One region of the Nocardioides sp. Leaf307 genome, then DNA from elsewhere that is predicted to be linked to it. Evidence: riboswitches for the same ligand, from Rfam matches in the RefSeq annotation. Region 1 holds a riboswitch; the other holds the start of a gene.
What was found. A riboswitch is a leader RNA that binds a small molecule or an ion and turns the genes downstream of it on or off. The one in region 1 is predicted to bind thiamine pyrophosphate.
Positions count from the first base shown of each region.

Region 2: linked by a shared signal. The riboswitch ahead of ASF50_RS13120 (FAD-dependent oxidoreductase) and the one ahead of ASF50_RS17020 (thiamine ABC transporter substrate binding subunit) in region 1 are both predicted to bind thiamine pyrophosphate.

Region 1 is NZ_LMNY01000003.1:468,848-475,963, forward strand. It holds gene ASF50_RS17005 (M1 family metallopeptidase) at 1-244, opposite strand, end outside; gene ASF50_RS17010 (GNAT family N-acetyltransferase) at 402-920, opposite strand; gene ASF50_RS17015 (alpha/beta hydrolase) at 929-1,849, opposite strand; TPP riboswitch at 1,954-2,084, shown strand; gene ASF50_RS17020 (thiamine ABC transporter substrate binding subunit) at 2,074-3,192, shown strand; gene ASF50_RS17025 (ABC transporter permease) at 3,189-4,823, shown strand; gene ASF50_RS17030 (ABC transporter ATP-binding protein) at 4,873-5,922, shown strand; gene ASF50_RS17035 (phosphatase PAP2 family protein) at 5,946-6,992, shown strand; gene ASF50_RS17040 (acyl-CoA dehydrogenase) at 7,099-7,116, shown strand, end outside.
Region 2 is NZ_LMNY01000002.1:837,752-844,867, forward strand. It holds gene ASF50_RS13095 (ABC transporter ATP-binding protein) at 1-799, opposite strand, end outside; gene thiC (phosphomethylpyrimidine synthase ThiC) at 866-2,632, opposite strand; gene ASF50_RS13105 (thiamine phosphate synthase) at 2,752-3,549, opposite strand; gene ASF50_RS13110 (thiazole synthase) at 3,546-4,328, opposite strand; gene thiS (sulfur carrier protein ThiS) at 4,325-4,525, opposite strand; gene ASF50_RS13120 (FAD-dependent oxidoreductase) at 4,522-5,736, opposite strand; TPP riboswitch at 5,849-5,958, opposite strand; gene ASF50_RS13125 (fumarate hydratase) at 6,055-7,116, shown strand, end outside.

The DNA.
Region 1 (7,116 bases):
GCGCCGCGACGGCGACGATCCGCGTCGTGGCGGTGAGTCGGTTGGTCACGGGCGTGTAGTCGAGCGACACGTCGTAGGACCGCACCTCGTAGCGCGCGTCGCCCTGCCGCGGGAAGAGCGTGTCGCCGCCCGCCCCGGCCTCGCTGCCGGCCTGGGCCGCGTACGCCGCCGGGGGCGCGAGCGCCACCACCCCGGTCGAGGCGAGCGCGAGGGTGGCCAGGGAGAGTCCGAGTCGTCGCAGCACGCCTGGGACCCTACGCCCGCCCGACCCCGCCCCGCGCGACCCCGGTGGTTGAGGAGGGAGCGCCAGCGACCGTCTCGAAACCCGCGCGACCCCCGCGGCCCCCGCGACCCCACGACCCCCGCGACGCCCGCGACCCCGCAGGCCACGCCGGGACCTCTCAGCCGCGCCGCCGCATCGGCACGTGGGGGATGCCGTCCTCCAGGAACTCCGGCCCGTCGACGGCGAAGCCGAAGCCGGCGTACCAGCCCGCCAGCGGCGCCTGGGCGTCGAGCACGACGTCACGGCGCACCCCGCTCTCGCCCCCGTCGCCGTCGCCGTCGCCGTCGCCGTCGCACAACGCCACGCAGGCCCCCATCAGCGTGCCGCTGAGGCCCCGCCCGCGGCCCGAGGGGTGCAGCACGACCCGGCCGATGCGCCACGTGTCGCCGTCGTCGAGCACCCGGGCGTAGCCCAGCACCGGCACCTCGTCGGGCCGCTCGGGGTCGGGGAGCACGACGTGGCGGGTGCCGGGCTCGGTGTCGCGGCCGTCGAGGTCGGGGTAGGGGCAGTCCTGCTCGACCACGAAGACCTCCTGCCGCAGCCGCCACACGGCGTAGGCGACCGCCGGCGCGAGCCCCGCGAAGTCGCTGGACCACACCCCCGTGCCGTCCACCGGGCCGCCCGCCGAACCGCTCACCGGTCCGCTCATCGGGCCGACCCCCGCAGGAAGGCCTCGACGGTGCGCCGGGCCCGGCGCGCCTCGGGGATGAGCGGCAGGATCGGGTAGACGTGGATGAGGTCGGGCTCCTCGACGTAGGTGAGGTCCCACCCGGCCTCGGCGGCCCGCCGCGCCAGCAGCCGTACGCCGGGGACGAGCAGGTCGCGCGTGCCGCAGAGCACCAGCGCCGGCGGCAGGCCGGCGAGGTCGCCCAGCGCCGGGGAGACCTCGGGACGGGCCAGGTCGTCGGGGGAGCCGGCCCACCACGCGGCGTAGGCGTGCAGCTTGGACTCGAAGAGCCACGGGTCGCGCGCCGCGAACCACCGCGTCGCGGGCGTGGAGGTGGTGAGGTCGACCCAGGGCGAGAGCAGCAGCAGCCGCTCCAGCGACCCCGCCGGGTCGAGACCGCGGTCGCGCACGCTCTGGGCCACGGCCAGCGCGATGCCGCCGCCGGCGGAGTCGCCGCCCAGCAGCACCGGGCCGTGGGCGCAGGCGCGCGCGACGACGTCGACGAGCCGGTCGTGGGAGTCGGCCCAGGTGCTGCCCGGGGCCAGCGGGTAGTCGGGCAGCACGACCCGCACCCCGAGCCGGCGGGCGAGCGCGGCGGCGTAGCGCACGTGGAAGGGGTCGATGCCGGCGACGTAGGCGCCGCCGTGCATCCACACCAGGGTCCGCTCGGGCTCGACCCCGCGTGGGGCGAGCACGTGCACGTCGAAGCCGGCGGAGGAGTCGGTGACCAGGGTGAAGCGCCGCGCGAAGCCGGGCACCAGCCCCGTCGCCAGCCCGGGCGCGCGGCCTGCCTGCCCCTCGAGCACGCGCTCGCGCTCCTCGGGCAGCGAGCTCAGCTCGCCGGCCCGGCGCAGTCGGGGGATGAGGGTCGCGAGGAGCTGGTGGCGGAGGCTCGGCACGCCGGAAGCCTCTCAGACCCCGCCAGCCGCACCCACCGGGCGGGCGCCGGGTGGCCACGGCCCGGCGGCCGACCGTGCCGGAGCGGCCGGCGACCTACACTGGCCGCAGAAGACAGGGGAGCACGACCGGCCACCGGTGGCGTGCTGAGAGTGCGGACGACGAGTCGCGTCGTACCGCAGACCCTCCGAACCTGCTCCGGTTAGCACCGGCGAAGGGAGTCCACATGAGGCGTGCGCGCGCACTCACCGTCCTGACCACCGCGGTGGTCCTCGGCCTCACCCCGGCCTGCTCGCTGGTCGGCAGCGGCGACGACGACCCGACCGCCGCCGACACGGGCGGTGCGGGCTCCTCCACCGGCGCCGGCGGCACCGAGGGGGCCACCGGCGACGGCAGCGAGGTCGTGCTGGTCACCCACGAGTCGTTCGTCCTGCCCCAGAAGGTCGAGCGGGCCTTCGAGCAGCAGTCGGGCTACGACCTCGTGGTCCGCGCCTCCGGTGACGCCGGCAGCCTCACCAACAAGCTGGTCCTGACCAAGGACTCCCCGACCGGCGACGTGGCCTTCGGCGTCGACAACACCTTCGCCTCCCGCGCGCTGGAGGAGGGCGTCTTCGCCCCCTACGCCTTCGACGCCCCCGCCGGGGTCTCCGACTACGCCGTGCCCGGCGACGACGACGGGGCGCTGACCGCGGTCGACAACGGCAACGTGTGCGTCAACGTCGACGAGACGTGGTTCGCCGAGCGCGACCTCGAGCCGCCGGCCTCGCTCGACGACCTCACCGACCCCGCCTACCGCGACCTGCTCGTGGTGCCCGGGGCCACGACCAGCTCCCCGGGCCTGGCGTTCCTGCTGGCCACGATCGCGGAGTACGGCGAGGACTGGCCCGACTACTGGGCCGACCTCATGGACAACGGCGCCAAGCTCGTCGACGGCTGGTCGGACGCCTACCAGACCGACTTCACCCAGGGCGGCGGTTCCGGCGACCGCCCGGTCGTCGTCTCCTACGACTCCTCCCCGGCCTTCACCCTCGCCGACGACGGCTCGTCGACCACCCGGGCGCTGCTCGACACCTGCTTCCAGCAGGTCGAGTACGTCGGGGTCCTGGCGGGCGCGGAGAACGTGGCCGGGGCCGAGGCGCTGGTGCGCTTCATGACCGGGCCGGAGGTGCAGGCCGCGCTGCCGGAGTCGATGTACGTCTTCCCGGTGGTCGAGGGCACCGAGCTGCCGACCGACTGGGCGCGGCACGCCGAGCGCCCCACCGACCCCTACGAGGTCGACCCCGCCGAGATCGCCACCGAGCGCGCCACGTGGCTGCAGGAGTGGACGGACGTCGTCACCCGGTGAGGCGGGCGCTGACCCTGCTGGCGCTCGCGGCGCTGCCGGTGGCGGTGCTGGCGGTCTTCTTCGTGCTGCCGGTGAGCGGCATGCTCGCACGCGGCTTCGTCGTCGACGGCGTGCTCGACCCGGGTGCCGTGCTCGAGGTGCTGGGCCGCGAGCGGGTGCACCGGGTGCTGTGGTTCACCGTCTGGTCGGCGACGGTGGCCACGGCGCTGTCGGTGCTGCTGGGCCTGCCGGCCGCCTTCGCCCTGCACCGCCTCGACTTCCCGCTGCGCCGCGTGGTGCGCGCCGCGCTGCTCGTGCCCTTCGTGCTGCCGACCGTGGTCGTCGGCATCGCCTTCCGCCAGCTGCTGGGCGAGGCGGGCCCGCTGGCCTTCCTCGGCCTCGACGGCAGCCCGGTGGCGATCGTCGCGGGCCTGGTCTTCTTCAACGTCGCCGTGGTCATCCGCGGCGTGGGCGCGGCGTGGGAGTCGCTCGACCCGCGCCCGGGCGAGGCGGCGGCGGCGCTGGGTGCGAGCCCGCTGCAGGTGCTGCGCACCGTGACCCTGCCGGCGCTGCGCCCGGCGATCGTGTCGTCGGCCAGCGTGGTCTTCCTCTTCTGCGCCACCGCCTTCGGCGTCGTGCTGACCCTGGGCGGGCTGCGCTACTCCTCGGTGGAGACCGAGATCTACCTGCTCACCACCAACCTGCTCGACCTCCAGGCGGCCGCGGCCCTGTCGATCCTCCAGCTCGTGGCGGTCACCGCGCTGCTGCTGGTGGCCGCGCGGCTGCGGGCGGTGCCCGACCCGACGCTGGCGCGCGTCGTGCCCCGCCCGCGCCGCCCCCGCCGCGGCGACCTCCCCCAGCTGGGCGCCACCGCGCTGCTGCTCGTGGTGGTCGCCGCGCCCGTGGCGGTGCTGGTGAGCGGCTCGCTGCGCGTCGACGACGCCTGGAGCCTGGGCAACTACCGCGCCCTGCGCACCCCCGGCGAGGGCGGCGCCCTGCTGGTGCCGGTGACCGACGCGCTGCTCACCTCGCTGCGCACCGCGGTCGACGCGACCTGGATGTCGCTGACCCTGGGCCTGCTGGTGGCCGTCGTGGTCACCCGGGGCTCCCGCGGGCGGGCCGAGCGGCGGGTGCGCGCGGCCCTCGACGGCTTCTTCATGCTGCCCCTGGGCGTCTCGGCGGTGACGCTCGGCTTCGGCTTCCTCATCACCCTCGACTCCCCGCCGCTCGACCTGCGCGACTCCCCGCTGCTGGTGCCGGTGGCCCAGGCGCTGGTGGCGCTGCCGCTGGTCGTGCGCACGATCGCCCCCGTGCTCGGCGGCGTCGACGACCGGCAGCGCCAGGCGGCCGCCTCGCTGGGCGCCGGGGCCTGGCGCACCGTGCTCACCGTCGACCTGCCGGTGGTGTGGCGCCCCCTGCTGGCCGCCGCCGGCTTCGCCTTCGCGGTGTCGCTGGGGGAGTTCGGGGCCACCTCCTTCCTCGCGCGCGAGGAGTCCCCGACCCTGCCGGTGGTCATCTACCGCCTCATCGGCAGCCCCGGAGCGATGAACTACGGCATGGCCCTGGCCGCCTCCGTGGTGCTGGCCGCGGCCACCGCCGGTGTGATGCTGGCCGTCGAGCGGCTGCGCGTGCCGTCGCTGGGGGCCCTGTGACCGGCCCTGTGACCGGCCCCGTGACCGGCCCGACGACAGGAGGAGCGCGATGCTCGCGCTGAGCGACGTCTCGGTGTCCTACGACGGCCGCCCGGCCGTCAGCGGGGTCGACCTCGACCTCCCCGACGGCCAGGTGCTCGCCGTGCTGGGCCCCTCGGGGTGCGGCAAGTCGACGCTGCTGCGCGCGGTGGCCGGCCTCGAGCCCGCGACGGGCCGGATCGCGTGGGACGGCGACGACCTGGCCCGCGTGCCGACCCACAGGCGGGGCTTCGCGCTGATGTTCCAGGACGGGCAGCTCTTCGGCCACCTCACCGTCGGGCGCAACGTGGGCTACGCCCTGCGCCTGCGCCGCCGCTCGCGCTCCGGGGCCCGCGAGCAGGCCCGCCGCGTCGAGGAGCTGCTCGAGCTGGTCGGGCTCACCGGCTACGCCGACCGGCTGCCCGGCACGCTGTCGGGCGGGGAGCGCCAGCGGGTGGCGCTGGCCCGCTCGCTGGCCGTCGAGCCCCGGCTGCTGCTGCTCGACGAGCCGCTCTCGGCCCTCGACGCCGGGCTGCGCGAGCGGCTGGCCGTGGAGCTGCGCGACATCCTGCGCCGCGCCGGCACGACCGCGCTGATGGTGACCCACGACCACGAGGAGGCCTTCACCGTGGCCGACCGGCTCGCGGTGATGCGGGCGGGTCGCCTGGTGCAGCACGGCGACATCGGCGAGGTGTGGCGCCACCCCGTCGACGAGGCCACCGCCCTCTTCCTGGGCTACGCCCGCGTCCTGCACGGCCCCGCGGCCGACCGGGTGCTGGCGGCGGCCGGCCGGCCCGTCGCCGCGGGCGGGGCCACGGCGGTCGCCGTACGCCGCTCCGCGCTGCAGCTGGCCGCCCCCGGGCAGCCGGGCGCGCAGGTCGGCGCGCTGGCGGCGACGGTGCGCTCGCTGCGGGGCACGCCGGAGCAGCTGCGGCTGGTCCTCGAGGTCGACGGGGTGGGCGAGGTCGACGCCGTGGCGGGCCTCGACCACCGCGTGGCGCCGGGCGACCGGGTGGGCGTGGTGGTGGACGCCACGCGGCTCGCGGTGCTCCCCGGGGCGCGCGGAGGGGGCGAAGCGTAGGGACAGTCCTTACACTGACCTGCGTGTATCGCCGCGCCTACGTCCTCCTCGTGGTCACCGCGATCGGGATGGGCCTGTGGGCCGTCATCACCGCCGCCGTGCTCGACCAGGGCCTCGTCGACCCCGAGGGCAGCTTCCTCGGCCCGTCGTGGCTGCGCCTGCCGCTGCTGCTGCTCGGCGCGCTGCTGCTCGACCTGCTGCCACGCACGCTGTGGTACTCCAAGGGCCGCCCGACGCTGATGCCGGCGATCGTGCGCGAGCGCCTGCGCTCGCACTGGAACAAGGAGCGCCTGACGCTGGTCGCGCTCGGCATCATCTGCTTCTACGTCGTCTACGTCTGCTACCGCAACATCAAGTCCTACCTCCCGCTCGTCTCCGACCGGATGTACGACCGCGAGCTGCACCTGCTCGACCGCGCGCTCTTCTTCGGCAACGACCCCGCGATCGTGCTGCACGACCTGCTCGGCACCACCGTCGCCGCCCACCTGCTCAGCTACATCTACCTGTGGTTCCTGCCGCTGGTGCCGCTGGCGGTCACGGCCTGGCTGGTGTGGTCGCGCAACATGTCCTACGGCTACTGGTTCGTCACCTCGCAGTGCGTGGCGTGGACCCTCGGCACGATCTCCTACTACGCCCTCCCCACCCTGGGCCCGGGCCTGGAGTACGTCGCGATCTACCAGCCGCTGGCCGACACACCGACGACGTCGCTGATGGAGTCGCTGGTCTACACCCGGCAGAGCTACATGATCCCGGGCCTGGAGGGCCAGGTGCAGTCGGTCGCCGGCTTCGCCAGCCTCCACACCGCGATCACGCTGCTGGTGGCCCTCATGGTGCAGTTCACGCTGCAGAACCGTGTGCTCAAGGTCGTCTTCTGGGTCAACTTCGGCGTCACCGTCGTCGCCACCCTCTACTTCGGCTGGCACTACATCGCCGACGACATCGCCGGCATCATGATCGCGCTGGTCGCCTTCTACGTCGGTGGCCTGGCCAGCGGGCAGAAGTTCGACCGCTACCCGCTCCAGTCGCACCCGACGACCACCACCTCCAAGGTGCCGGTCTCCCGCGACTGAGCCCCTGCCCGCGCCGCGCCCGCCGGCGCGCCCCGGTCTCACCCGTGAGGGCGGCAGATCCGGCGTTTTCCTGGGCGCCCCGGTGACCCGCGAGTAGCGTCGGGGCATGTCGAGCGACACCGTC
Region 2 (7,116 bases), on a different contig from region 1:
CGGCGGTCGGGTCGACCGGCACCTGGTAGTCGCCGATCTGCGCCTTGCCCTCGACCGCGGTGGCCTCCAGCAGGTTCATCTGCGGGGAGCCGATGAAGCCGGCGACGAAGAGGTTGGCGGGCCGGTCGTAGAGCGCCAGGGGCGTGTCGACCTGCTGGATGTAGCCGTCCTTCATCACCGCGACGCGGTCGCCCATGGTCATGGCCTCGACCTGGTCGTGGGTGACGTAGACGGTCGTGACGCCGAGGTCGGCCTGCAGCCGGGCGATGTCGGTGCGGGTCTGCACGCGCATCTTGGCGTCGAGGTTCGACAGCGGCTCGTCCATGCAGAAGACCTGCGGCTGGCGCACGATCGCACGACCCATGGCCACGCGCTGGCGCTGACCGCCGGAGAGCGCCTTGGGCTTGCGCTCCAGGTACTCCTCGAGGCCGAGGATGGCGGCGGCCTCCTTGACGCGCTTGTCGCGCTCGGCGGTGGGGACCTTGGCCATCTTGAGCGCGAAGCCCATGTTCTCGGCCACGGTCATGTGGGGGTAGAGCGCGTAGTTCTGGAACACCATCGCGATGTCGCGGTCCTTGGGCGGCATCGTGGTGATGTCGCGGTCGCCGATGCGGATGGTGCCGGAGTTGACCTCCTCCAGCCCGGCGAGCATGCGGAGGGTGGTGGACTTGCCGCACCCCGACGGGCCGACGAGGACCATGAACTCCCCGTCGCGCACCTCCAGGTCGATGCCGGGCACCGCGGGCTTGTCCGCCCCGGGGTACCAGCGCTGTGCCTTCTCGAACGTCACTGAGGCCATGATGACCAGCTCCCTTCACCGGCAGGTACGTGCCGGACGATCCGTTGTGAAGTGACTCGGGTCACCCTAGGGCAGCGCAAGCGGTTGCGCGAGGCAGGTCACACGTCGTGGACGCGGCCCTCCCCGGTCGGGCCCCGCCCCGGGCTCGACGTAGACCGTGCCGCCGAGCTCGACGAACTGCGCCGACATCCGCGCCATGCCGGCGGCCGGGTCGAGGTCGGGGTCGGCCTGGGCGTCGGGGGTGCCGAAGCGGTCGCGCACGTCCTGGCTGATCCGCATGGAGCAGAACTTCGGCCCGCACATCGAGCAGAAGTGGGCGGTCTTGGCGCTCTCCGCCGGCAGGGTCTCGTCGTGGAAGGCCTGCGCGGTGCGGGGGTCGAGGGAGAGCGCGAACTGGTCGTGCCAGCGGAACTCGAAGCGCGCCCGCGACAGCGCGTCGTCCCAGTCGCGCGCGCCGGGGTGGCCCTTGGCGACGTCGGCGGCGTGGGCGGCGAGCTTGTAGGTGATGACGCCGGTCTTCACGTCGTCGCGGTCGGGCAGGCCGAGGTGCTCCTTCGGCGTGACGTAGCAGAGCATGGCGGTGCCGTGCATGGCGATGGCCGCGGCGCCGATGGCGCTGGTGATGTGGTCGTAGCCGGGCGCGACGTCGGTGGCGAGGGGGCCGAGGGTGTAGAAGGGCGCGCCGTGGCACCACTCCTGCTGCAGGCGCACGTTCTCCTCCACCAGGTGCAGCGGCACGTGGCCGGGCCCCTCCACCATCACCTGCACGTCGTGCTCCCAGGCGCGGGTGGTGAGCTCGGCCAGCGTGCGCAGCTCGGCCAGCTGGGCCTCGTCGTTGGCGTCGGCGACCGACCCGGGGCGCAGGCCGTCGCCGAGGCTGATGCTCACGTCGTAGGCGGCGAGGATCTCGCAGAGCTCCTCGAAGCGGGTGAAGAGGAAGTTCTCCTCGTGGTGGGCCAGGCACCAGCCGGCCATGATGGAGCCGCCGCGGCTGACGATGCCGGTGACGCGGCGCGCGGTGAGCGGCACGTGGCGCAGCAGCACCCCGGCGTGCACGGTCATGTAGTCGACGCCCTGCTCGCACTGCTCGACGACGGTGTCGCGGTAGACCTCCCAGGTCAGCCGGTCGGCCTCGCCGCCGACCTTCTCCAGCGCCTGGTAGATCGGCACGGTGCCGATCGGCACCGGCGAGCTGCGCACGATCCACTCCCGCGTGGTGTGGATGTCGTCACCGGTCGAGAGGTCCATCACCGTGTCGGCGCCCCAGGTCGTGGCCCAGGTGAGCTTCTCGACCTCCTCGGCGATCGAGCTGGTGACCGCGGAGTTGCCGATGTTGGCGTTGACCTTCACCAGGAAGCGTCGCCCGATGACCATCGGCTCGGCCTCGGGGTGGTTGACGTTGAGCGGGATGATCGCGCGGCCCGCGGCGACCTCGCTGCGCACCAGCTCGACGTCGCAGCCCTCGCGCGCGGCGACGTACTCCATCTCCCGGGTCACCTCGCCCCGGCGCGCGTAGTGCAGCTGCGTCACCCGTGCCCCGGGCACGGCGCGGCGGGGCTGCGCCTGCGGGCCGCGCCACGCGTCGGTGGCCGCGCCGCGCCGCACCGCGCCCCGTCCGTCGTCGAGCAGCTGCGGGGTGCGCCCGGCGTAGGTCTCGGTGTCGCCGCGCGCCGCGATCCAGTCGGCGCGCAGCCGCGGGAGGCCGACCTCGGGGTCGCAGCCGGGCCCGGCCGTGCAGTAGCGGTCGAAGGTCTCGCCGTTGGTCAGCGCCACGCGGGTCACCGGCGTGCCGGCCTCGGTCAGCACGCGGGTGTGGGCGGGGTGGGTGGTCATGGGGGGCTCCTCGGGTCAGGTCGGGTCAGGTCAGGTCAGGTCTGGGCCGGGTCGGGGTCGGGTCGGGGGCCGCGCGCCGCCACGCGCGGTCCGCTCGTCCACCGCTCCGTCGTGACGGGTCAGCAGGGGGGCCGGCGGGCCGGCAGAGCGGCTGACGGGGCGTCACAGCTCGCGCTCGGGCGGGTGGGACGTGGGCGGCCGGGGGCGGGAGGTGGGCCCCCGGGTGGCTGGGAGGCGGGTGGCTGGGAGGCGGGTGGCTGGGAGGCGGGCGGCTGGGAGGCGGGCGGGGGCAGCCGGGCCAGCAGGGCGGCCACCTCGGCGGCGGGGTCGCGGGCGCGCATGACGCCCCCCATCACGGCCACCCCGTGGGCGCCGGCGGCGAGTGCGGCGGCCACGTCGTCGCGGCCGATCCCGCCGAGGGCGAGCACCGGCACGCCGGCGTCCGCTGCCTCGGCGTACGCGGTCCGCGGCAGCGGCGGGAGGTGGCCGGGCTTGCTCGGCGAGACGCCGAAGGGCGACAGCACGACGTACGTCGCGCCCTCGGCCGCCGCCGTGCGGACCTCCCCCACCGCGTGGCAGGAGCGGCCCATCACCGGGCCGGCCGCCGACGCCGCCCAGCGGCCGGGTCGCTGGTGGGCGGCCAGGTGCACGCCGTGGGCGGCGGGGTCCGGCAGCCGCGAGGAGATCACCACCAGACCGGGCAGCCGGGCGAGGGCGGCCAGGAGCGCGTGGCGCGCACGCGGGTGCAGGTCGGGCTCGCGCACGACCACCGCGCGCAGGCCGGCCTCCACGCACTCCGCGACGGTGCCCACCAGGCTCCGGCCCAGGCTCAGCTGGGAGCGGTCGGTGAGCAGCAGCAGGCGCGGCGGTCCGCCGGGTCCGGGCCACGGCGAGGGGCGGGTCGGCCGGGCGCTCACGCCCCTGCCCCGATCCGGCCCTCGACGGGGCTGGAGGCCCGGGCGCTGCGCCGGCGGGGCACCCGCCCGGCGTGCCGCGCGGCGTGACCGGCCTCGACGGCCAGCCGCAGGGCGCACGCCATGCGCACGGGGTCCTCGGCGCGCGTCACGGCGGTCGCCGCGAGGACAGCGTCGCAGCCCAGCTCGAGCGCGAGCGCGGCGTCGCTGGCGGTGCCGACGCCTGCGTCGAGCACGACCGGCACGTCGACGGCGGCGACCAGGGCCTCGATGGCACGAGGGTTGAGCACGCCCAGCCCCGAGCCGATGGGCGAGCCCAGCGGCATCACCGCGGCGCAGCCGAGGTCGGCCAGCCGGCGCGCCACGACGGCGTCGTCGGTGGTGTAGGGAAGCACGGTGAAGCCGGAGCGCACCAGCGTCCCGGCGGCCTCGAGCAGCTCGACGGGGTCGGGCATCAGCGTGGCCTCGTCGCCGACGACCTCGAGCTTGACCCAGTCGGTGCCGAGCGCCTCGCGGGCCAGCTCCGCGGTGAGCACGGCCTCGCGGGCGGTGGTGCAGCCGGCGGTGTTGGGCAGCACCCGCACGCCGGCGCGGTCGAGCACGTCGAGCACCCCGCCGGGGCCCCGGGCGCCGGTGCGCCGCATGCTCACCGTGACCAGGCCGGGGCGGGCGGCCGCCAGCACGGCGGGCAGCAGCGCCAACGAGGGCAGGCCGCCGGTGCCGAGCAGGAGTCGGGAGGCGAGCGCGACGCCACCGACCACGAGGTCGTCGTCGGCGCTCATCCGCCCTGCACCGCCGTCACGACCTCGACCACGTCGCCGTCGGCGAGGCGCCGGTCCGCCAGCTGCGCACGGGGCACGACGACGCCGTTGAGGGCGACCGCGCAGCCGCGCCCGGCGCCGGTGGGGGCCAGCAGCTCGGCCAGCGTGGTGGTGTCGTCGAGGCTGCGCGCCTCGCCGTTGAGCACGACGTGGGTCATGGGCGGTCTCCGTCCGGGTGGAGGTGTGCTGGGGCGGTCGGGTGGGGGTGTGCCGGGGCGGTCGGGTGGCGGTGCGGTGGCGCGGGCGGCGGATCGAGGCGGCGCCGATCGAGGCGGCGCGGGTCGAGGCGGCGCGGGTCGAGGGCGGGCTCGACGTGGCCGTGGTCGAGGTGGTCGGCCACCAGCGCGGCCACGAGCGGGGCGAGCAGCACGCCGTGGCGGAAGAGACCGACGGCCAGCACGGTGTCGCCGTCGGGGCCCCTGTCGCCGACGGTGGCCGTGTCGCGGGCTCCCGGCGTCTCGCGCCCGCCGGTGCCCGTGTCGTGGCCGCCGTCGGCCCGACCCGCGGACCAGCGCGGCCCGGCCGGCCCCACGAGCGGCAGGTTGTCGGCCGTGGCCGGACGGTCGCGGGCGGTCGCCTCGAGCAGCTCGGCGCGGTCGAGCCCGGGCAGCAGCCGGCAGGCGGCCTCGAGCAGGCGGCGCACCCCGCCGGCGGTGACCACCGGGGGCGCGTCGTGCTCCTCGCTGGTCGCGCCGACGACCACCTCGCCGTCGGCGCGGGGCACGACGTAGACGGGCTCGCCGTGGACCCACCCGCGCACGGTGCGCTCGGGCGGGTCGTCGCTGCGCAGCCGCAGGACCTCCCCGCGCACGCCGCGCACCAGTCCGGTCGCGGCGATCCCGGTCGCGACCACCGTGCGGTCGACCGGGGCCCCCGACGGGGCCGGGAGGAGGCGGGCGCGGTGCCGGTCGAGCAGGGCGGCCACGACCTCGCGCGGGGCGACGCTGCCCTCGTCGGGCAGCAGGGCGGCTCCGGCGACGCCGGCGCCGAGGCGCGGCTCGAGGCTGCGGGCGGCCCGTCCGCCCACGACGTCGACGGGCCGGCCCAGGCGGGCCAGCAGCGCGGCCTGGCGCTCGACCAGCTGGAGGTCGGCGTCGTCACGACCGACGAGGAGCGTGCCGCCCGGGCGCAGCGCGACACCCCAGCGGCGGGCGGCGAACGGCCACAGCGCGAGGCTGCGCAGGCCCAGGTCGAGCAGCGCCTCCTCGCCGTGCCACACCTCGGCGGTGGGCGCGAGCATCCCCGCGGCGGCGTAGGACGCACCGCCACCGGGGGCCGGGTCGACGACCTCGACCTCGTGGCCGCGCCGCACCAGCTCGTCGGTGCAGGCCAGGCCGACGACCCCCGCGCCGAGCACCCGCACGCGCACGGCTCAGCCCCTCCGGGCCGAGCGGGGCGGAGCCCCGGCGCACCCCCTTGTCGGGGGACTCGACGGAGCGCTCGACGGCGGGCTCGGACGACGGGTGGTGGGACGTGACGACAGCACGGCTGCTCCTCGCTTCCTTCGCCGGCATGACCCGGATCAGGTTCGACGGTCGGAGCGGCTCAGCTCCCTCTCAGCTCGCTGCCGCGAGCTCCCGTGGTGGACGCCGTCGACCGTAGCAGCCGCTCCGGGCGCCTTCCAGGGGTCGACCGCGGAGCGGGGTCCTGCCCCACGGGGGCGCGCCCAGGCGTAGCCTTGCGGCCCGTGGCCAGCGAACCCGACTTCCGGTACTCCGACCTCCTCCCCACCGGCAAGGACGACACGCCCTACCGGTTGGTGACCGACGAGGGGGTCTCCACCTTCGAGGCCGGCGGGCGCACCTTCCTCCAGGTCGAGCCGGAGGCGATCCGGCGGCTGACCGCCGAGGCGATGCACGACATCAGCCACTACCTGCGCCCGGCCCACCTGGCCCAGCTGCGGAAGATCATCGACGACCCCGAGGCCTCCGGCAACGACCGCTTCGTGGCGCTCGACCTGCTCAAGAACGTCAACATCTCCGCCGGCGGCGTCCTGCCGATGTGCCAGGACACCGGCACCGCCATCGTCATGGGCAAGAAGTCCGAGGGCGTGCTCACCGGCGCCGACGACGGCGAGGCCATCAGCCGGGGCGTCTTCGACGCCTACACCCGGCTCAACCTGCGCTACTCCCAGCTGGCCCCGCTGACCACCTACGAGGAGAAGAACACCGGCAGCAACCTGCCGGCCCAGATCGAGCTCTACTCCACGCCCGCCGCCGACGGCTCGCCGGAGTACAAGTTCCTCTTCATGGCCAAGGGCGGTGGGTCGGCCAACAAGTCGTTCCTCTTCCAGGAGACCAAGGCGATCCTCAACCCGAAGCGGATGCTGGAGTTCCTCGACGAGAAGATCCGCTCCCTCGGCACCGCCGCGTGCCCGCCGTACCACCTCGCCGTGGTCATCGGCGGCACGAGCGCGGAGTTCGCGCTCAAGACCGCCAAGTACGCCTCGGCGCACTACCTCGACAACCTGCCCACCGAGGGCTCGATGAGCGCCCACGGCTTCCGCGACCTCGAGCTGGAGGAGCAGGTCTTCGAGCTGACCCAGTCCTTCGGGATCGGCGCGCAGTTCGGCGGCAAGTACTTCTGCCACGACGTGCGGGTCGTGCGCCTGCCGCGCCACGGCGCCTCGTGCCCGGTCGCGATCGCCGTCTCCTGCTCGGCCGACCGCCAGGCGCTGGGCAAGATCACCGCCGAGGGCGTCTTCCTCGAGCAGCTGGAGACCGACCCCGCGCAGTACCTCCCCGAGCCG